4 regions of the Barnesiella sp. An22 genome follow, and region 1 is predicted to be linked to each of the others. Evidence: riboswitches for the same ligand, from Rfam matches in the RefSeq annotation. Region 1 holds a riboswitch; each other region holds the start of a gene.

What was found. Region 1 has a riboswitch for cobalamin ahead of ABGT88_RS06005 (DUF5074 domain-containing protein). Riboswitches for the same ligand answer to the same signal wherever they lie in the genome.
Region 2: it holds a riboswitch for cobalamin, as region 1 does, so the genes downstream of both, ABGT88_RS02555 (TonB-dependent receptor domain-containing protein) here and ABGT88_RS06005 (DUF5074 domain-containing protein) in region 1, are expected to answer to the same signal.
Region 3: it holds a riboswitch for cobalamin, as region 1 does, so the genes downstream of both, ABGT88_RS06535 (hypothetical protein) here and ABGT88_RS06005 (DUF5074 domain-containing protein) in region 1, are expected to answer to the same signal.
Region 4: it holds a riboswitch for cobalamin, as region 1 does, so the genes downstream of both, ABGT88_RS00380 (anaerobic ribonucleoside triphosphate reductase) here and ABGT88_RS06005 (DUF5074 domain-containing protein) in region 1, are expected to answer to the same signal.

The regions. Positions count from the first base shown of each region.
Region 1 covers NZ_OZ007014.1:1,491,901-1,497,377, forward strand. The annotation lists gene ABGT88_RS06000 (LamG-like jellyroll fold domain-containing protein) at 1-1,750, shown strand, start outside; cobalamin riboswitch at 1,976-2,172, shown strand; gene ABGT88_RS06005 (DUF5074 domain-containing protein) at 2,430-3,887, shown strand; gene ABGT88_RS06010 (DUF5074 domain-containing protein) at 3,912-5,186, shown strand.
Region 2 covers NZ_OZ007014.1:617,380-622,856, reverse strand. The annotation lists gene ABGT88_RS02560 (YncE family protein) at 1-560, opposite strand, end outside; gene ABGT88_RS02555 (TonB-dependent receptor domain-containing protein) at 560-2,575, opposite strand; cobalamin riboswitch at 2,687-2,887, opposite strand; gene ABGT88_RS02550 (DUF4492 domain-containing protein) at 3,069-3,338, shown strand; gene ABGT88_RS02545 (cytochrome ubiquinol oxidase subunit I) at 3,335-4,888, shown strand; gene cydB (cytochrome d ubiquinol oxidase subunit II) at 4,898-5,477, shown strand, end outside.
Region 3 covers NZ_OZ007014.1:1,639,876-1,645,352, reverse strand. The annotation lists gene ppdK (pyruvate, phosphate dikinase) at 1-15, shown strand, start outside; gene ABGT88_RS06540 (alkaline phosphatase) at 398-1,774, shown strand; cobalamin riboswitch at 1,866-2,071, shown strand; gene ABGT88_RS06535 (hypothetical protein) at 2,212-3,303, shown strand; gene ABGT88_RS06530 (threonine/serine exporter ThrE family protein) at 3,860-4,627, shown strand; gene ABGT88_RS06525 (threonine/serine exporter family protein) at 4,624-5,145, shown strand; gene ABGT88_RS06520 (sulfatase) at 5,315-5,477, shown strand, end outside.
Region 4 covers NZ_OZ007014.1:99,209-104,685, reverse strand. The annotation lists gene ABGT88_RS00405 (ABC transporter permease) at 1-111, shown strand, start outside; gene ABGT88_RS00400 (DUF3098 domain-containing protein) at 132-407, shown strand; gene ABGT88_RS00395 (undecaprenyl-diphosphate phosphatase) at 443-1,291, shown strand; gene truB (tRNA pseudouridine(55) synthase TruB) at 1,291-2,028, shown strand; gene queA (tRNA preQ1(34) S-adenosylmethionine ribosyltransferase-isomerase QueA) at 2,025-3,074, shown strand; cobalamin riboswitch at 3,431-3,639, shown strand; gene ABGT88_RS00380 (anaerobic ribonucleoside triphosphate reductase) at 3,692-5,477, shown strand, end outside.

The DNA of each region.
Region 1 (5,477 bases):
GTCGGGCCCCTTCGAGCTGATGTCGTTCAACGGACTGATTGACGATATTTCGATTTGGAACGAGGCCAAGTCGCTGGACGAGATACAGACCTGGCAACCCGAGCATGAGCCCGACCTCGATATACCGGCCTCGCGCTTTGCCGACGATTTGCTGCGTCCGCGTTTCCACGGTATGCCTGCCGCCGGGTGGACCAACGAATGCCACGGCATGTATTATGCCGACGGCCGCTACCACCTCTTCTTCCAGAAGAATGCCGACGGCCCCTACATGGCCCGCTTGCATTGGGGACATATCTCGAGCGAAAACCTCTATGACTGGCGGGAGGAGAAGATTGCCCTGGCTCCCGGCGACGCCTACGACATCAAGGGGTGCTGGAGCGGCTGTCTCTTTGCCGACGATGAGGTGACGGGCGGAGAGCCCAACATCCTCTATACGGCCGTAGATTATGCCAAGGCCACGATTGCGCAGGCCACGCCTGTCGCCGACAACCTGAACGAGTGGAGCAAGTTGCCCGGCAACCCCATTATCGGTGGTCGCCCCAGCGGACTCTCCGACGATTTCCGCGACCCCTATTTCTTCCGCAACGGCGACAACGCCTACATCATTGTGGGCTCTTCGAAGAATGGGGTAGGCACAACCACTCTGCATCGCTACAACCCGCTCACCGGCATGTGGAGCAACGACGGCGACCTCTTCTTCACGGGCTCGTCGGCTGCCGAAGCCGGTACCTTCTGGGAGATGCCCAACATCACCCCGATGCCCGACGGCCGATGGCTGTTCACCGTCACGCCGCTCAACACATCGCAAGGTGTTCACACCTTGTACTGGACGGGCTCGATTGCCGCCGATGGAAAGTTTGTGCCCGATGCCGATTCTTCGCAACCGCGTCTGGTCGAGCTGAACTCCCGCGACGGCTTCGGTCTCTTGTCGCCCACCATCTATCGGCACAACGACAAGGTGATTTCCCTGGGCATTGTCCCCGACAAGTTGTCGTCGGTCTCCAACTGGAACCTGGGTTGGGCTCACTGCTATTCGTTGCCTCGCGAGTGGTCTATTGCTGAGGACGGCTCGCTGTCGCAGAAACCTTATGAGGGGTTGACCGGGTTACGCACCACGACCACCTTTACCCGCACGGGGTTCGACCTGAACGGTACTCTCGACCTCTCGCCTGTGAGCGGACGCTCGGTCGAGATATGCGGCACATTCGAGGTGGGTGCCTCCGACTTCGGTTTCCACATCTTCAAGAGCGGCAGTGCCGAGGCCGTTGTTTCGTACACTCCGGCAACGGGTGAACTCGTGGCCGACTTCAGCGCCCTGCCTCGGTTGACCAACGACGCCGGCGTATACGACGGTGTCTATCGTTGCATCTTGCCCGAGCGTCCGGCCGTGGGGAGTGAGCTGAAGATAAATATCTTTATCGACCACTCCATCCTCGACATCTTCGTGAACGACAAGTGGGCTACCTCCATCCGTGTCTTCCCCACCGAAGCCGATGCCAACGGCATCGAAGCCTTTGCCTCGGCCACGACCCGGGTAAAGGAGCTGAATGCCTGGATACTCGAGGGGCAATCGGCGAGTTCGGGCATCGAGTCTGTGGTCTCCGACCGTGTGGATTCGGGAAGTGCCCGTGTCGATGTCTTCAATTTGCAAGGCATGAAGGTGCGGGCCAACGTACCTCGGGAGGTTGCTGCCGAGAATCTGCCGAACGGTTTCTACATTATCGGCGGCCAGAAGGTTCTGGTAAGATAAGTTTGGCAGTATAGAAAAAAATGGAGCCGGTGTAGGAGAGAACCGGCAAAACTTCTTCAGAGAAACTCATGAGCGCATACAGCCGCATCTCGGCTATATGCGCTCATGCTTTTTTTGTGGGGGGAGTGTGTTGTCAAGACCGCTGAGGATAAAGACTATAAGCTGCACCATATACAATCTGTTTGAAGTAGGAAGCAAAAAGTTATCTTTCTCCAGAAAAAAATACTAATTTTGCAGCCGATTGGTTCCAAAAGGTCCGCCGGGCCTCGAGGATTAAAAGGGAATCGGGTGAAAATCCCGGACAGTCCCGCTGCTGTGAAGCTCCGCCAACCGCTCGAATTCTATACGCCACTGATTGCAATATCGGGAAGGCCTCGAGTGGGGAGTCAGTCAGAAGACCTGCCGTCAGTTTTTGTTTTTAATCGAGCCCGTGGACAGGACGGTTAAATGTACGACGTAAATGCTATATACTTTTTTCAGGCTTTTCGAGCCATTCATAACCCGTGTCGGGGTACTGTGTAAACCTGTTGGGGCATCTGCCCGGGAACAGGCAGGCACGACGCGTTGCCGTCTTGACAATATGGCAACGGCCGGGCTTGCCGTCTCTTCTCCGGCCCGGGACCTTGTTTTGCAAATTTTCAACAACTTGTTAAATAATAGATTTTTATCCAAAAGTAGAATGATGAAAGTAAGAAAGATGTGGGGCGTGCTGCTGGTAGCGGTAGCTCTGATTATGGGCAGTTGCTCGAAAGAGAGTGAAGAACCGATGCCCGACCCGAAGTTTGAGTGGACAACGGCTGTTGCAACCGATGTGCCGGTGTTTGTGGTTCCCGATACCCAAGTAGAGATTGCCTATGCGGCAGAGCATGTGCAGTCGGTCAAGACCGAATCGCTGCCCGCCGGGTGGAGTGCAACGGTCGACCAGGATGCCCGGAAAATCGAAATCTCGGCCACGGCCGATGCCGAAACAAAAGCTACGCTCACCGTCACGGTAGCGGGCGCAGGCGGGAAGAACCTTTCGCAAAAGGTGGAGCTGTATTGTCTGAATGCCTTTGACGACCCGGCCGGGGTCTTTGTGCTCAACGAGGGGAACATGACTACCGAGAACGGCTCGCTCACCTGGATTTCGCCCGAGGGGTATGTGGTGGCCGATGCCTACAAGACGGTCAACGGTACCGAGCTGGGCAACGTGGCACAGGACATGGCGTTCTGTAACGGCAAGGTCTATATCATCTCGCAGAATGGCAACAAGAACCCCAACGGCACGGTGTTCGAAAACGACGGCATGCTGGTGGTGGCCGATGCCCACACCTTGAAGCGTACGGCCGCCTACACGACCGACGACCTGCAGGGGCTCGACTGGCCCACGCATATCGCCGTGCTCGACGAGCAGCATCTCTATATCCGCGACAACGCCGGTATCTACCGTTTCGACCCCACGGCCAAGTCGCTGACCTTCGTGACCGGTTCGGACGGTGCGCCGAAGAGCCGCTTCGTGACGATGGGAGGCAAGGCCTACACCTTCAAGTCGGGCTATTTGAGCAAGATTCTCGAGCTCTCGACCGAGAGCGATGCCGTGACGTCGATTTCGTTCCCGTACAGCATCCCCTGCATGATCAACCGTGTGCTGGGCATTCAGGGCGCCGACGACGGCCGGATGTGGGTGATGACCTCTACCTCGACGACCGTAGGCTCGGGACAGATTGCCATCGGCAAGTTCAACCTGTCGGACCGCTCGATGATTCAGCGCCGCATAGGCGTTGAACCGGCCGTGGGTTCGTCGGGCGAGGCCTTCGCCGCCTATGGCAACAACCTCTACTATGCCGATGGGGTGACGGTCTACTGTCTGCCTTTCGACGAGAGCGAAGATCTCAAGGCCGACTCGGGTCTCGAGGCCGAGCAATGGATGGTCGACCTCTCTGCTCTGGACAAGAACGCCGGCATCCGTTACAACGGACTGGGCGTGCACCCCAAGTCGGGACGTGTCTACATCAATACCCTCAAGTCGTATGCCCTCTTCGGGCAGAACCAGATCTGGGGATTCGACTTTGCCACCAGCACCGAGGCTCCGGCCGTCAAATACGAAAACTATACCCACTTCCCCGCCGGCTTCTATTTCCCGGCCGGTCGTCAGTAATCTGTAAGAAATATGTTTTGCGCAATGAATAACAGATGGATTGCAGCCCTCGTGCTGACGGGGGCCATGGTTGCGGCGGGCGGTTGCTCGTCCGACCCCGAACTTGTAGGTAACGGTGGTAATACGGGCGGTGGCGGCACTAATCCGCCCACGGCTCTCGGCGGATATGCTTCGCCCGACGGAGTGTTGATTCTCAACCAGGGAGCCCCGCGTCTGGAGAACGGCTCGGTCACCTGGATTTCGCCCGAGGGGCAGGTCGAGCAGAATGTCTACCGTACCGTCAACGGTTCGGCCTGCGGCAATACGTCGCAAGATCTCTACCTCTATGGAAACAAGATTTACATCATGAGCAACAATACCGAGGTGCCCGATTTGGGAAACAGCGAGCCGGGCGACGGGACTATCGTCATTGTCGATGCCGAGACCTTCCGCCGCGAGAAGGTATTCCATTTCAAGGACCTGAAGTTTCATAAACCCGAGGGCTCGCTCGAGGTGGTCGACTCGTTGCCGCTGGTCACGCCGCTCGAGAATCTGGCCGTTATCGACGAGCATAACCTCTTTCTGGCCGACGGACAGGGCATGTTCCGCCTCGATACCGAGACCGGCGAGTTGACTCTCGTGGAGGGTGGATACCACTTCGGCAACCAGGGGAATACAATCGAGACCGTTGTGGGCACACGCGGCATGACCGTCATCGGCGATCACCTCTATTGTTCCGGCGGGGGATTCTGGACCAATACCCAGCTCTTCGAGTTCACGAAAGACAGCAACAAGTTGACCCGTTCGCTCGACCTTTCGGGCGAATTTATCAGCGGTATCTGTCGCACGGGCGACCACGAAATCGTGGTGGCTACCTGCGGCCGCTCGGGCAGCCTGAAAAGTTATCTCACCTTTGTCGACACCGAGACCATGAGCGTCATACTCGAGAAACCCATCAGTGCCGACATCTCGGCCGAGTTTATGAACTCGTCGGGCGTGACGCTGGCTGGCGACTACCTCTACTTTGCCGCCGGTACCTTGACGGTGAGCCGCATCTCGCTCAAGACGTGGAAAATCGAGGAGTATATCCAGGTGAAAAACGATGCTCCGCAAGCCGAGTATCTGACCTGCAACGTTGTAGCCGACCCGAACAAGAATCTGCTCTATGTATCGGTATCGAACGACCTGAACGAGGCCCGGATTTCCGACGGGAATATCCTCGTCTACGATTGCAGCGGCGATGAGCCGAAGCTGGTGATGAATCTCGAAAACAAGGGCAGTTATCCGGTGAACATCTATCCGATGTCGAAGTTCTATTGAGCCATCTGTCCGAGATAAAGAGATAAGGTTTATCTAATTGTAGAGTCTGTAAACAGGCCGTTCTCAGAATTTTTGAGGGCGGCCTGTTTTGGTGTTAATCCTTGCTGCGTTCTGACTTTGCGAATCCCACGTTTTTTTACGCCTATTCTCCAAAAGTCCTTTTTTTTAAAATCGTTAAACTGTGTGGTTATCCCCACCGATTTTCTACTGCTCCTAAAATTTATGCTTAATCTCACGAAGGATCAACGTAAAAACCTGAGGAGTAAACCGTATAAAATCGTATCTTTGCGA
Region 2 (5,477 bases), 870 kb from region 1:
ACCAGCTCGTCAGGCTGATAGCCTACCGTCACCTCGGCCGTCACCTCGAGGGTGGCCGTGTCGACCTGGAAGACGGCGCCCAGCTGTGCGTTGGGGTCGATGCCCACCGGCCCCACATAGGACGACACATAGGCATAGCCGCCGTCGAAAGCGACGTAGCGGCAGTTGGGTATGTCGACCTGCCCCAGCCGCTTGCAGGTGCGGGCGTCGAGCACCTCGACCTTGTGCGAGCAGTTGATAACGGCATAGAGTTTGGAGCCGTATATCTCTATGTCGTTCCCCACGTCGCCCAACTCTTTCACCACATTGGGATTACGCTCGGCATAGAGGTTGCGGGCATACTGCCCCTGCTCGAAGTCGACAAAGTCGAGCGTACACTTGTTCGACCCCATGTTGCCCTCGTTGAGCAGATAGAGCCCGGCAAAGGGCGACTCACGGTCGAGCATCGGCAACGACTCGTATTCGGTGAGGACAATCACATCGTCCTCCCGGCACGAGGTCATCGATACCAGCATCGCCAGCATCATCCCGATAATTATATGTAAAATTCTGCCTCTCATCATAATTCGATAGCTATGCCAAACCGATAGTTACGCATCGGCATGGGGAAATTGAGCACTACGTCGTAGGCCTGGTCGAACAGGTTGTTGACCTCGGCCGTCACTTTCAGATTCACAGCTTTGATTTTGAACGACTTCACCAGCGATATGTCGCTCGTGTACCACGGCTGCACATAGTTATACTCGATATTCTCCTGCTGGTTGTACCGCTCGCCCACGTAGACAAAGCTGTAGTTGAGGCCCCAATCCTTGTAGGTGAGCCCCAGAATGGCCGAGCCGCTGTGCCAGGGGATATAGGGTATCTGGTCGCGGTAGTAGTTGTCGCTGGGGTTGGTGATGTCGATGGCCTCCTGATAGGTATACTGCACCTTGGTCATCAGCCCGATTTCGAGCGGCAGACGGAAGGTGGCCGTGGCCTGCACGTCGACACCCCGGATGTCGACCTTCCCCAGGTTGAGCATGGTCCAGCGGAACTGCTGCCCCTTGGGATAGGCGACAATCTTGTCCTTCACCAGATTGTAATAGGCATCCACACCGGTATGGAATCCCGAGAGGAATCCCGTCTTGGGTGCCACGGCATAGGTAAAGCCCACGTTGTACTGGGTGGCACTCTCGGGCTTCAGGGCCGAGTTGCCCATATCGGTGTAATAGAGGTCGTTGAAGGTGGGCATGCGGTATATCTGCTTGTAGAAGGCTCGCAGCACCCAGTTGTATCGCTTGAGCGGCTGGTACGAGAGGAAGACGGCGGGTGTCACCTTGCTCTTGTTGGGAGCCTTGGTCTGCCCCTCGGCCGTCTCGTCGACCAGCGTAGCCAGCACGCTGGCCTGCATCTTCAGCCGGTCGGCCAGCGAGAAGGCGGTAGCGGCCGAAATCCAGTGGGTGTAGCGGCTGGCCGAGAGGTACTCCGACAGGCCGTTCCACTGCATGTCGTAGGCCACCGACACGTCCCAGTTGCGGAGTATCGAATACTTGTTGGCCAATGACACGTAGACCTCGCGCTGCTTGTACTGGTTGTCGACCCGCATCAGCTTGTCGTCGTTGTTCACATAGTGGGTATAATCGAACGCATACTTGGCATTGACCTTGAGGCTGTACTTGCGGGTAATATCCTGCTGATAGACGCCTTGCACGAAGGTGTTGCGGTCCCACAACCGCTCGCCGTTGCGCCACACGTTGTTGACGATGGCGCCGGGGATACCCCGCTCGGAGCTGTAATGGTAGACGTAGGCTTTCCAAAAACCGTTGGAGAGATAGCCCTGCAGACCGCCCTCGAAACGCACGGCATCGATGTCGCCGTTTTGCCGGGTAGCCGTGGTGTCGTAGGCCACCTCGCCCGAGGGGGTAACCCGCTTGTAACGGAATTTGTACTTACCGCTCGAGTTGGTCCACTCGCTGTTGAAGGTCATGCTCACGCTCTCGCTGAGCTTGTATTCGAAGAGCACCGAGGGGTTGACCAAGTCGAACGACCCCGTTTTGAACGAGGCCTTCAGGTGCGACTTCTCGCCCGGCTTGAACTTGGGCCGACGGGTAGTGAGGTAGATGGAACCGGCCGAGCCGAACTCACGGGCCGACTGGAATATCTCGCTCTTCTGCCCGTTGTAGAGCGAAATCTCCTCGATGTTCTCGAGCGAGAATTTCCCCAGGTCCACCTGGCCGTTCTGAGCATTGCCCAACTGGATACCGTTGTAATATACCCCCATGTGGTTGGTACCCATGCTGCGGATGTTGACGGTCTTCAAACCGCCCACTCCACCGTAATCCTTAATCTGAATACCCGAAAAGTAACGTATGGCATCGGCCACCGAAAAACTGTTGAGAGCCTGTAACTCCTTCCCTGCAAGTTTCTGTGAGGGTATCACCTCGCTATACCGGTTGGCCGTGACCATTACCTCGCCCAGCGACCGGGTCTGTATCGAGTCGGTCGACGAAGTCTCATCGGCCCACACCCGCACGGGCAGAGCAGCCAGTACCCCAATCGCACACACAAACGATACCCAACGACAAAGTCTTTCCATCGGACTATTTTTTAACAGCCTCGGAGCGGGTTCTTTCGATACAAGTCGGTGTAAACAGACGGACGCGTGTAGGCCACCCTTCCGCAGATTCACAAGCTCTACCCCCCGAAAGCTAATGACTAAAAGCATGGCAGGTCTTCTGACTTACTCCGGTAACCGAGGCCTTCCCAATCGTCATAATCAGTGGCTTTCAAGTATTCTCGGCACCTCTACGGGAGCTTACAGCAGCGGGACTGTTCGGGATTTTCACCCGATTCCCTTTTCATTCTACGCCCCGGACGGGGTTTCGAAACCAATGCGTGACAAAGGTAACACAAATTATTGATACTGTTCTATTTTTTCTTGGAAATTATTCCAAACCAAACCTGCACCCCAATCGTTACTTGTGAAAAAAGTATTGATTCGTAATAAAAAATAACGGTTATAAATTTGTATCAATCACAAATTTTACCGAATATTGCGAAAATTTTCTTCATCTACATACAATACACTTATGGAAGAAAACCAAACCTTGAAAAACGACAATTTCGTAGTGCGCGTATGGCGATTCTACCTTGAAGGATTCCGATCGATGACCTTGGGAAAAACACTTTGGGCAATCATTCTTATCAAACTGTTCATCATGTTTTTTATCCTGCGGCTCTTCTTTTTCCCCAACATTTTGCAAAAAGAGTTCGATACCGACGAGGAGCGGGCCAATGCCGTCATCGAAAATCTCACCAATACTAATAATTCTCAACAACAACAATCACAGGAGTTATGAACGATCTTTTCACGCTCGTAGACTGGTCGAGGGCACAATTTGCACTCACCGCTATTTATCACTGGCTGTTTGTCCCCCTCACGCTGGGGTTGGGCATAATCGTCAGTATCATGGAAACCATCTACTACCGTACCGGCGACGAACGATGGAAAACCATTACCAAATACTGGATGACCCTCTTCGGCGTCAACTTCGCCATCGGGGTGGCAACCGGTATCATTCTCGAGTTCCAGTTCGGTACCAACTGGTCCAACTACAGCTGGTTCGTGGGCGACATCTTCGGGGCGCCGCTCGCCATCGAGGGCATCATGGCCTTCTTCATGGAGGCGACCTTCATCGCCGTCATGTTCTTCGGCTGGAACAAAGTGAGCAAACGGTTCCACCTGGCTTCGACCTGGCTCACCGCCATAGGGGCCTCGATTTCGGCGCTGTGGATTCTGGTAGCCAACTCGTGGATGCAATACCCCGTGGGCATGAAGTTCGACCCCGAGACTGCCCGCAACGTCATGGACGACTTCTGGGCGCTGGTACTCTCGCCGGTAGCTGTCAACAAGTTTTTCCACGCCGTATCGGCCGGCTGGGTGCTGGGCGGTATCTTCGTCGTGGGCGTGAGTGCATGGTATCTGCTTAAGAATCGCGAAAACTTCCTGGCCAAACAGAGCATCCGCGTGGGGGCCTGGGTAGGTCTGGTGGGGGCTCTCGTCGTAGCCTACACCGGTGACGGTTCGGCCTATCAGGTAGCCGACAAGCAACCCATGAAACTGGCTGCCATGGAGGGTGTCTACCACGGCAAGGAGGGGCAGGAGCTTATCGCCTTCGGTATTCTCAATCCGGCCAAGGAGTTCAACAACAACGAGAAGGAGTTTCTCTTCGACATACCTATCCCCAAACTGCTCTCAATACTGGCTACGCGCCAGGTCGACGGTTTCGTGCCGGGTATCAACGACATCATCGACGGCGGTTACCCCGACAAGAACCTCAAGGGTGAGGAGATTATCGCGCTCTCGGCCCAGGAGAAGATGGAGCGCGGCCGCCTGGCCATCGCCGCTCTGGCCGACTTCAACACGGCCCGGCAAAACAACGACACCACAGCCATGAACGAGGCCCGGGCCCGACTCGATGCCAACTACGAATACTTCGGCTACGGCTATGTCGACTCGGTCGAACAGCTCATTCCCCACGTGCCGTTTGTCTTCTACTCGTTCCACATCATGATTATCCTGGGCGGTTACTTTATCCTCTTCTTCATCCTCGTGCTCATCCTCTCCTACAAAGAGAAACTGCATAACCTCAAATGGATGTTGTGGGTAGCCATACTCACCATTCCGCTGGGATACGTCTGCCTCGAAGCCGGCTGGATTGTGGCCGAGATGGGCCGCCAACCGTGGGTTATCCAGGACATTATGCCTACCTTCGCCGCCATCTCGAAAATCGAGGTAGCCTCGGTACAGACCACCTTCTGGTTGTTTGCCGCACTCTTTACCATCCTGCTCATCGCCGAGGTGGGTATCATGTTGAAACAAATCAAAAAAGGAACCGAAAAAAAATAAAGACACACTATGGAACTGAACGAACTATTTTACCAGCACTATTGGTGGTTTCTCATCTCGCTGCTGGGCGCAATACTGGTATTCCTGCTCTTTGTGCAGGGCGGACAATCGCTGCTGGCGACCATGGGTAAAAACGAAATTGAAAAGAGCATGATGGTCAACTCGCTGGGCCGCAAGTGGGAGTTCACCTTCACCACCCTCGTGGTGTTCGGCGGGGCCTTCTTCGCCTCCTTCCCCCTCTTCTACTCCACCAGTTTCGGCGGGGCCTACTGGCTGTGGATGGCCATCCTGTTCAGCTTCATCATACAGGCCGTATCGTATGAATACCGTTCGAAGAGCGGCAACTTCCTGGGCAAAAAGACCTACGACGCCTTCCTCTTTGTCAACGGCGTGGTGGGCCCCCTACTGCTGGGCGTAGCCGTGGGTACCTTCTTCACCGGAGCCGATTTCGTGGTCGACAAGGCCAACCTCACCACTCCCGGGGCACCGGTCATCAGCAGCTGGACCAACGACTGGAACGGCCTGGAGGCTCTGCTCGACGTGCGCAACCTGTTGCTGGGCATCACGGTGCTCCTGCTGGCCCGCACAC
Region 3 (5,477 bases), 150 kb from region 1:
GCCATCGAAGATTAAGCGATTGCAAATTCTATTCCTTAATAAAAGAGCCATGCCGGTATAGGCATGGCTCTTTCTGTATTCGACAGCCCCGCCCCCGATAACTTCTGGATACCGCGTCGCAGCGCGGTATGACAAGGATGTCACCCCGCCCCCCCGATGCGGGGTCCACTGAACAAGGAACAAAGGGTAATTCCCGACGAACTGGACTCCGCGTCGAGTGCGGAATGACACGAGCTACCAACGACACTTGAATGCCACGGCAGGTACAAGAATTTGAAACACCATTGTCACAGAGATTTCACAGAATCGGCCAAGCGGGAGACGGGGGCTTTCGCTACTTTTGCTGGAGTGAAACGGGCGGGGGCATCTGCAACCTCCACCCATAAACGCGACAGGTATGACAAGAAGATGGTTTCCCCTGCTCTTGGGGCTGGCGATGGCCACCGTGTGGGCGGCACAGGCTGCCGGGCCCAAGTATGTGTTTTACATCATCGGCGACGGCATGGGTGTGAACGAGGTGAATGCTACCGAACTCTTTTATGGCGAGCTGGCCGGCCGGCAAGGACCGGAGCGGCTGCTCTTCTCGCAATTCCCCCACTCGGCTTTCGTGAATACCGGCTCGGCCAGCAGCGACATTACCGACTCGGCTGCGGCGGGCACGGCTCTGGCTTGCGGAGTGAAGACCCGGAACAAGATGGTGGGGGTCGATGCCGACAGTGTACCGGTATACAGCATAGCGGTGAAGGCTCAACAGCAGGGGGCAGCTGTGGGTATCGTGACCAGCAGCGAAATCGACGATGCCACGCCGGGGGCCTTCTATGCCCACCAGGTGAACCGCAACAACCGCTACGAGGTGGGGCTCGACCTGCTGGCGACGGGGTTCGACTTCTACGCCGGCAACCGATTCAAGCAACCGTCGCTCCCCGGCAGGGAATCGCTCTACGACCTGCTGCCCAAGCGGGGATATGTGCTGGCTACCAGTGTAGACGATTACCAACGCAAGGCCCAGAAGGCCGGGAAGATGGTGCTGTTTCCCGAGCGAAGCATCACCTATGCCATAGACCGCCAGCCCGGCGACATGCGGCTGGCCGACCTCACCCGCTGCGCCGTGGATTTCCTGTCGCGCAACGAGCGGGGCTTCTTCCTGATGATCGAGGGGGCTCAGATCGATTGGGCGGGACACACGCGCGACGGGGCTACCGACCTGCGCGAGGTGAAAGACCTGGAGGAGTCGGTACAGATTGCCTGTGACTTTTACCGGGCTCACCCCGACGAAACCCTTATCATTGTTACGGCCGACCACGAAACGGGTGGTGTGGTACTGGGCACGGGCGAATATGCCCTCAACCTGCAGGCGCTCCAGTACCAGACGATGAGCGGCTCGACCTTCACCCGGCAGATTGCCGACTGGCGACGGGCTGGAGAACCGGTTTCGTGGGAGAGGGTGAAAACGGCTCTGTCGCAGGCCTTCGGCTTCTGGTCGCACCTCACCCTTACGGCCGAACAGGAGGCCCGCCTCAAACGGGTATACGAGGAGACCTTGCTCAACCCCTCGGACACATTGGTACAGTCGCTCTACGAGGCCAACGAACCGATGACCGAAACGGCCAAACAAATCATCAACGAGATAGCCCGCATCGCCTGGACCTGCGGCTCGCACACGGCCGGCTATGTGCCCCTCTATGCCATAGGAGCGGGTGCCGAAAAGTTTGGCGGAACCATCGACAACACCGATATTCCCCGAATCGTTTCCGAGATTTTCGGATATAAATAAATAGCTAATCTTCAGAGTAATACAAAAGACACAGTCTCTTTTGTGTAAGATTTTTTTAGAAAAACATTGTGAAATTAGGACAAAGGATATAACTTTGCCCCCCGTAATCGGTTTGCCCCGTCCGAATCGGCCGAGGCAATGAAAAGGGAATCGGGTGCAAATCCCGAACAGGCCCGCTGCTGTGAGTTTCGTATGAGTTTTCAGACAAATACTGCAATGCCACTAATCCAGACTCGATTGGGAAGGCGTCTGAGAGGGAGACAAGTCAGAAGACCTGCCGATTGCGTAGAAACAACTGTTGCCGGCTCCGTGGACCGAGCCGCCGGTCGAAAGAAAATTTTTCGGAAAAAAGAGATTTTTTGCTTGAGCAATAGGAGTAGGCGTCGCGTGGGCGACTCTATTCCGCCATTCAGTATTTAACTAAAAAAGAAAAGATTATGGCAAGAAAAATTCCTTTTAGTGTAGATATAACGGGGAGCTTCGTATACTCCGAGCCCCTCGTCGAAGCCCGCAAACTGTATCACGACGGGGTGTGGAGTTCGGCCAAGCTGCACGAAATCGAAGATAAAGAGATTTATCGCATTGTCGAGAAGTGCAAAGAGATAGGGCTGAAGTGTGTAACCGACGGCGACTACAAGTCGACCAACTATCTCGACTTTTTCCACCACCTGGAGAATATCACGAAACAGGAACCGGCTCAACCCGAAGAGGTGAAGGAGTCGGTTATCTCGGGCAAAATCGGATTTGACAACGCCTACCCCTCCACGCCGAAGGTGACCCAGCGCTTCACCTACCTGACGGGTATCATCGGGGGCGACATGTATGCCAAGGTGCTGCTCCCCTCGCCTGCTACGCTGCTGGCCGAGCTGCTCCGCCCCGAGAACCGCTACAATACCGGGCGCTACTACCCCGATATGGATTTGCTCGTGCACGACATCGCCCAAACTTACCAGACGGTCATCAACGAGTTTTACGACATGGGGTGCCGATTCCTGCAACTGAGCGACTACGCCTGGAACCTGGCCGGCAACAGCGACCTCGAGCAGGTGGCCCAGGCCGCACACATCGACCTGCTTTCGCTGGTGGCTACCTCGGCCAAACTCACCGAGGCTTGTCTGGCTCAGAAACCCGACGACATGTGCATCTCGCTGCAGTTCCACGAGAAGTGGTGGCGCGTGGGCGACAAGGAGAAGACGGCCGAGCTGCTGCTCTCGACCCGGGCCGATGCCATTGCACTCGACTTCGGCGACCGCGAAAACGAGAACATCGACCTCTCCATGCTCAACTACTGCCAGGGCAAAGAGGTGATTCTGGGATTGATTTCGACCTCGAGCCTGCAACCCATATCGACCAGCAGCATCACGCTGCACATCGAGAATGCAGCTCGTCTGCTCCCGCTCGAGTCGCTCCACCTGAGCAGCCAGGGCGACTTCCGCGACAACGAGGGCAACAGCATCGTCTCGGAACAGATGATGTGGAGCAAAATCGTAACGATGAAAAATATTGCGAAGAGCGTTTGGGGCGAATAAATCGTTCGCCTGAACGACTACTCCCGACCTGTGAGCCGATAGTCGATGCGGTCAACATGCACCGGCTATCGGTTCTCTCTTTCCAATCTCTATCTTGAAAGAAGAGAATGGGCGGCCCGGGCACCGTCAAATGTCGAAAACTTCGTTTTCCATTTGCCACTGCTCTCGCCTTTCACTATCTTTCCAGAAGAAAGGAGGCGGCTCGGCTCTGTCAAATGTCGAAAACTTCGTTTTCCATTTGCCACTGCTCTCGCCTTTCACTATCTTTCCAGAAGAAAGGAGGCGGCTCGGCTCTGTCAAATGTCGAAAACTTCGTTTTCCATTTGCCACTGCTCTCGCCTTTCACTATCTTTCCAGAAGAAAGGAGGCGGCTCGGCTCTGTCAAATGTCGAAAACTTCGTTTTCCATTTGCCACTGCTCTCGCCTTTCACTATCTTTCCAGAAGAAAGGAGGCGGCTCGGCTCTGTCAAATGTCGAAAACTTCGTTTTCCATTTGCCACTGCTCTCGCCTTTCACTATCTTTGCACGCTGAAACATTGGTCAATACTACAATAAGGTGAACAACGTACACGAAGAACTGAAATCGGTATCGCAATTCCTCACGGAATATGCAACCTGTTTGATGGCATCGGGCGTACATACCTCGCGTATCGTGCGCAACACGGCCCGTATAGCCGAGTCGTTTGGGTTCGAAGCCCACATGACACTCTTTCACAAAACCATCAGCATGACCTTGCGAAGCAAGGACAACGCCCACGTATACAGCACGGTGAGTACCGCGAAATCGGGGGCAATCAATTTTGAATTCAACTCCGAATTGAGCGCCCTCAGCTGGGAAGCCTACGACAACCACCTCCCGCTCGACACGCTGTGGGAGAAATTCCACGCCATCACGAGCAAACCTCGCATGAACCCGTGGACGGTGTGGATTCTGGTAGGCTTTGCCAATGCCTCGTTCTGCCGGCTCTTCAACGGCGACTGGATAGCGGTAGCCGCCGTATTTGTGGCTACGCTCGTGGGATTCCGCATCAAACAGATATTGCACTTCAACCACTATTTCGTATTCACCATATCGGCATTTGTCGCATCGCTCATCGCCTCGATTACCATGTGGCAGCACTGGGGCACCACCCCCGACATCGCTATCGGTGCCAGCGTGCTCTACCTCATACCGGGCGTCCCCTTGATTAACGGGATTATCGATATTATCGAAGGTCATGTGCTGGCCGGCACCGCCCGACTCATCAACGCCCTGCTGTTGATTGTCTGCATCGCCTTCGGTATGGGTATCACTCTTTTAATGATGGGAGGGAAACTGTTATGATCGACTGGCAAATATTAGGCTCGGTCATTGCCGACGCCATCGGAGCTGCCATTGCAGCCATAGGCTTCGCCGTTATCTCCAACCCGCCCCGCCGGGCCATTCTGTATGCAGCATTACTGGCGGCCGTAGGTCACAGCATCCGGTTCGTACTGCTGAAATATGCAGGCCTCGACCTGGCTTCGGCCTCGTTTATCGCTGCCTTCTCGATAGGTATGCTCAGCCTGGTTGCGGGATACCGCATCTTCTGCCCGGCCACAGTGCTGTACATACCGGCCCTGCTCCCGATGATTCCCGGTATGTATGCCTACCGCACGGTGTTCTCGCTCATCAAGTTCCTGCAAAGCAGCGGAAACGACAACGAGGCCATACACTACCTGCTCGAGATTTTCAAGAACGGTATCACCACAGCTTCGGTAATCTTCTCGCTGGGCGTAGGTGCCACCATACCCATATTCATATTTTACAAACGGGCCTTCAGCATGACCCGGGCAGCCAACCGCCCGCAGCGGAAAGCCTGACCCGCCCGATACGACACGATACAAATGCCCGCTCCCCCTTCGGTCCACCGCTCGAGGAGTGGGCATTAACATGTTTTATGGAGCGAGAGTCCTGAATAATCGAGATTTTCGTTATCATTGTAATCATTTTCGGTCTTCCCGAGAAAACTCATATAATACCAAGCACAACATGAAAAAGAATTTTTCCCTGAAAAGCACCCTGCTGCTGGCTTCGCTTGCCGGCACCGGTCTCATACAAGCACAACAACAGCCCAACATCGTTCTGTTTCTGGTCGACGATATGGGCTGGCAAGATACATCGGTTCCGTTTTACTCCGAGTCAACTCCCCTGA
Region 4 (5,477 bases), 1.4 Mb from region 1:
CTGGTATTTCTCACCGTGCTGGTGCTGGGTATTATCCTGTCGGCCGTCTCGGCCTATTGGGCCGTGAACCGTTATATCCGCATGGATAGAGACGACTTGTATTATGTGTGATAAAAAAACAGTATAACCATATGAAATCTCAAGAAAAGAAATCGGCACCGGTGCTTTCCGACACGGAGCAAAAGGCCTCGTTTGCTCTGGGAAAAGCCAATATAAAACTCATTGCCATATCGTTTGCCGTGATTGTAGTCGGCTTCCTGCTGATGCTGGGGCCCGGTACTACCCCCGAGGCATATAACCCCGACATCTTCAGTTTTCGTCGCATTGTGCTGGCCCCCGGCATAGCCTTCGTGGGGTTTGTCTTCATGGTCTATGCAATCATGCACAACTCTAAAAAGAGACAATAAGGCAGTTTGATATTTCTGTTTAAATTTTCAAGAAAGTGGATTTTTTAGAAACGATTATTATCGCCATTGTAGAGGGACTGACCGAGTTTTTACCCGTTTCCTCTACGGGGCACATGATTATTACACAGAGTGTTCTGGGTGTAGAAAGTACTCCCTTTGTAAGGGCATTTACGGTCATTATACAGTTCGGTGCTATCTTGTCGGTGGTATGTCTCTATTGGAAACGGTTTTTCCGGCTCAATCGCACTCCGCTCCCGGGCAATCCCTCGGCCTTGCGGCGTTTCCTGCACACCTACGATTTTTACTGGAAGTTGCTGGTGGCATTCATCCCCGCTGCCATATTCGGTTTGCTCTTGGGCGACTGGATTGATGCCCTGCTCGAAAACGTGGTAGTCGTTGCCGTCATGCTGGTTATTGGCGGTATCTTCATGCTCTTCTGCGACCGGATATTCAACAAGGGCAGCGACAACACCGAGCTTACCGAGAAACGAGCATTTTACATAGGATTGTTCCAATGTATCGCCATGATACCGGGTGTATCGCGTTCGATGGCGACCATCGTGGGCGGTATGGCACAGAAACTTTCGCGCAAGGCGGCAGCCGAGTTCTCGTTCTTTCTGGCTGTTCCCACCATGTTTGCGGCAATGGCATACAAGATGCTGAAGCTGTTTTCAGAACCTGAAGGAGCCGATTTGATTATGAACAACATGGGTACTTTGTTGTTGGGCAACGTAGTTGCCTTTGTGGTAGCCTTGCTGGCCATCAAGTTTTTCATCGGTTTCGTTACCCGCTATGGATTCAAGGCCTTCGGGTGGTATCGTATAATAGTGGGTGGTGTGATTCTCGTCATGTTGTTGACGGGACATAACTTAACGATTATGTAATGGATTTTAACGAAGGCGAAATCATATATATCGACAAACCGCTGCATTGGACCTCGTTCGATGTGGTCAAGCGAATCCGATTGCGGATATTGCGCAGGCTCAAGCAGAAGAAACTGAAAGTGGGTCATGCCGGTACACTCGACCCCCTGGCTACGGGAGTGATGATTGTCTGCACCGGACGTGCAACCAAGCGTATCGAGGAGTTTCAGTACCATACCAAAGAGTATATCGCCACCTTGCAGTTGGGTGCGACTACCCCCTCGTTCGACCTGGAGACCGAAATCGATGCACACTACCCGCACGAGCACATCACCCGCGAGAGCGTAGAGCGAACATTACCGCGTTTTGTCGGTTCCATTATGCAGGTGCCTCCCTCCTATTCGGCTTGTAAGATCGATGGGCGCAGAGCCTACGACATGGCGCGCAAGGGGCAGGAGGTAGAACTTAAACCCAAGGAGCTGGTGATCGACGAAATCGAGCTGCTCTCCTGCGAATTGCCCCTTATCCAGATACGGGTCGTTTGCAGCAAGGGTACTTACATACGGGCTCTTGCCCGCGACATCGGGGCGGCCCTCGGCAGTGGAGCTCATCTGGTGGGGCTTGTGCGTACACGGGTGGGCGATGTGACGCTCGCCGATTGCCTGTCGGTCGATGAGGTGGCCCGAATGATCGACGAGGCCCCCTTGACAACCTCCGAAGAAGATAAAAACGAAGAAAGTAATAACGAACAAATATGAAACTGTCCCAATTCAAATTCAAATTGCCCGAAGCGCAAATCGCTCAATACCCGGCAAAAAACCGGGACGAGTCCCGGTTGATGGTCATCGACCGGAAAACGGGAAAGATTGAACACCGCATCTTCAAAGAGATTATCGACTATTTCGAAGAGAAAGATGTGTTTGTATTCAACGACACCAAAGTCTTTCCCGCCCGCCTCTATGGCAATAAAGAAAAGACCGGTGCCAAAATCGAGGTATTCCTTCTGCGTGAGCTCAACGAAGAGAATCGCCTGTGGGACGTTCTGGTAGAGCCGGCCCGTAAGATACGTATCGGCAACAAACTCTATTTCGGCGACGACGACTCGATGGTGGCCGAGGTAATCGACAATACCACCTCGCGCGGCCGTACGTTGCGATTTCTCTACGACGGCTCGCACGACGAGTTCAAAGAGGCCCTCTACAAACTGGGCGAGATGCCTTTGCCGGCCTATATCACCCGCCCGGTCGAGGAGCTCGATGCCGAGCGTTATCAAAATATCTTTGCTCGCCACGAAGGGGCTGTGGTCACTCCCGCTGCCGGGCTCCACTTCAGCCGTGAGCTGTTGAAGCGCATGGAGATCAAGGGCATCGACTACGGCTTCCTCACCCTCCATTCGGGCCTGGGTAACTTCCGTGAAATCGATGTCGAAGACCTCACCAAGCACAAAATGGACTCGGAGCAGCTGATTGTAACTCCCGAGTTGGTCGAGCTCGTCAACCACGCCAAGGATGGCGGCCACAAGGTGTGCGCCGTGGGTACCTCGGTGATGCGGGGTATCGAGAGTGCGGTCAGCACCGGCGGCCACATGAAGACCTACGACGGCTGGACCAACAAGTTCATCTTCCCGCCCTACGACTTTACGGTAGCCACCAGTCTGGTGACCAACTTCCACATGCCGCTTTCGACCATGCTGATGATGGTAGCGGCATTCGGCGGATATGAAATTGTCCTCGAGGCCTACGATGCTGCCCTCAAGGAGGGGTATCGTTTCGGTGCCTATGGCGACGCCATGCTCATTCTGTAATTGGTAAGATATCAGGGACGCTCTTGTCCCGGAAGATACAGAGAACCTTGTTGCACCTTGGGGACAAATGGTGCGGCAAGGTTCTCTCTCTTATAGAGAGATTACTATCTCGCCTTTTTTATTATGTTGCTGGAATAGATAACAATTTGGTTGATTCGATTGGATATCCGATTGAACAATGGAATAGATGCCTTTTTTGCTGTTTTATAGCAGTATAGTTTCCATATGGGAGTTGGTATGGGCCTCTATTCGTTGCTGGTTTCAGGAAACTTTTTTCTATTCTGGTTTTCAAAAGTTTCCCGAAAAAGGAAACTTTTGTCTCGAAATTTGTTGTTTGGTTATCGCGAATTTGTGTAACTTTGTACCCGCATTCCGGTTCGGCCCCGTTGTACGATGGTGTCGATAAAAAGGGAATCGGGTGAGAATCCCGAGCAGTCCCGCTGCTGTAATTCCTGTGAAAGTCCCGTGACACGAGCCACTGACGAGAATCTGTTTCTGTAATGTCGGGAAGGCGTCATCGGGGCAGGGAAGAGCCAGAAGACCTGCCGGAGTGAGAGAGAAGCAAAAGGACGTTCGAGGAGACGTCCGCAGTATCCAACCCTAAACAACTTATCAACATGGATTATGCAGGCATTACCATTGCCAAGCGCGATGGTGCCCAAGAGAGTTTCTCGATTGCCAAAATCGAGCGGGCTATTGCCAAGGCCTATCGGGCCGATGGTATCGACGACGAAACTGCGGTGAAACAGATTGCCGGCGAGGTGGCCGCCGCCATCGACAAGAGCGAGATTTCGGTCGAGGAGATTCAAGATCTGGTCGAGCGCCATCTGATGCGGCGCAACCCTTCGGTGGCCAAGCGCTTCATCATCTATCGCGAGTGGCGCACCAAGGAGCGCGAGAAACGCACCTCGATGAAGCAGGTGATGGACGGCATCGTGGCTGTCGAGAAGAACGACGTGAACCTGAGCAACGCCAACATGTCGTCGCATACGCCGGCCGGGCAGATGATGACCTTCGCCTCGGAGGTGACCAAGGATTACGCCTACAAGTATCTGGTGGGGGTGCGCTACGGGCGGGCGCACCGCGAGGGCGACATTCACATCCACGACCTCGACTACTATCCCACCAAGACGACCACCTGCGTGCAGTACGACCTGGAGGATATTTTCAACCGCGGTTTCCACACCAAAAACGGAACCGTGCGCACACCCCAGTCGATACAGAGCTACGCCACGCTGGCCACTATCGTGTTCCAGACCAACCAGAACGAGCAGCACGGCGGGCAGGCCATCCCGGCTTTCGACCACTTCATGGCACCGGGGGTGCTGAAGAGTTTCCGCAAACATCTCGAGACGGCCATCGACTTCATCTTGCGCCTGCACGGCGAGAGCGACCATCCGTCGCTGCGAGAGGCGATAGCCGACTCGGTCGCCTCGATAGCCGATACGGAGGTGCAACAGGCTGCACTGGCCGACCGCCTGCAGACTCTGGGCCTGACTCTCTCGGCCAATGAGTTGCGCACCGCCTGGACACAAAGCTACGAGACTACCCGCAAGGATACCCACCAAGCCATGGAGGGGTTGGTGCACAATCTCAACACCATGCACTCGCGGGGTGGCAACCAGGTGGTTTTCAGTTCGATAAACTACGGTACCGATACCTCGCCCGAGGGGCGCATGGTCATACGCGAGCTGCTCTCGGCTACAACCGAGGGGTTGGGCCACGGCGAGGTGCCGGTCTTCCCGATACAGATTTTCAAGGTGAAGGATGGGGTATCGTACAGCGACGAGGATTATGCTGCGGCGATGGCCGACTTCGAGGGGGCGATGGCGGGACGTATCCCGTTCAAGGCGCCCAACTTCGACCTGCTGCTCGAGTCGTGCCGCACCACGGCCACTTCGCTCTTTCCCAATTTCGTATTTCTCGATACCGACTACAACCGAAACGAATTTTGGCGGGCCGACGACCCCGACCGCTTCCGCTACGAGGTGGCCACGATGGGTTGCCGTACCCGGGTGTTTGAAAACCTGCACGGTGCGAAGAGTTCGTGGGGGCGGGGCAACCTCTCCTTTACCTCGATGAATATGCCGCGCCTGGCCATCGAGGCGCGTCGCGAGGCCGAAGAGCTGCACCCCGACGGCGACAAGCACGCCATCCGCCGCGAGGCCCGTATCCTCTTTCTCGAGAAGGTGCGCACCACCGCCTCGATGATTGCCGAGCAGTTGCACGAGCGGTACGAGTATCAGCGCAAGGCTCTCGCCCGTCAGTTCCCTTTCATGATGGGTAACGACGTGTGGAAGGGTGGCGGACGGCTGAATCCCGACGATGAGGTGGGCGACGTAATCAATAGCGGTACGCTGGGCATCGGTTTTATCGGCGGCCACAATGCCATGTGTGCCATCT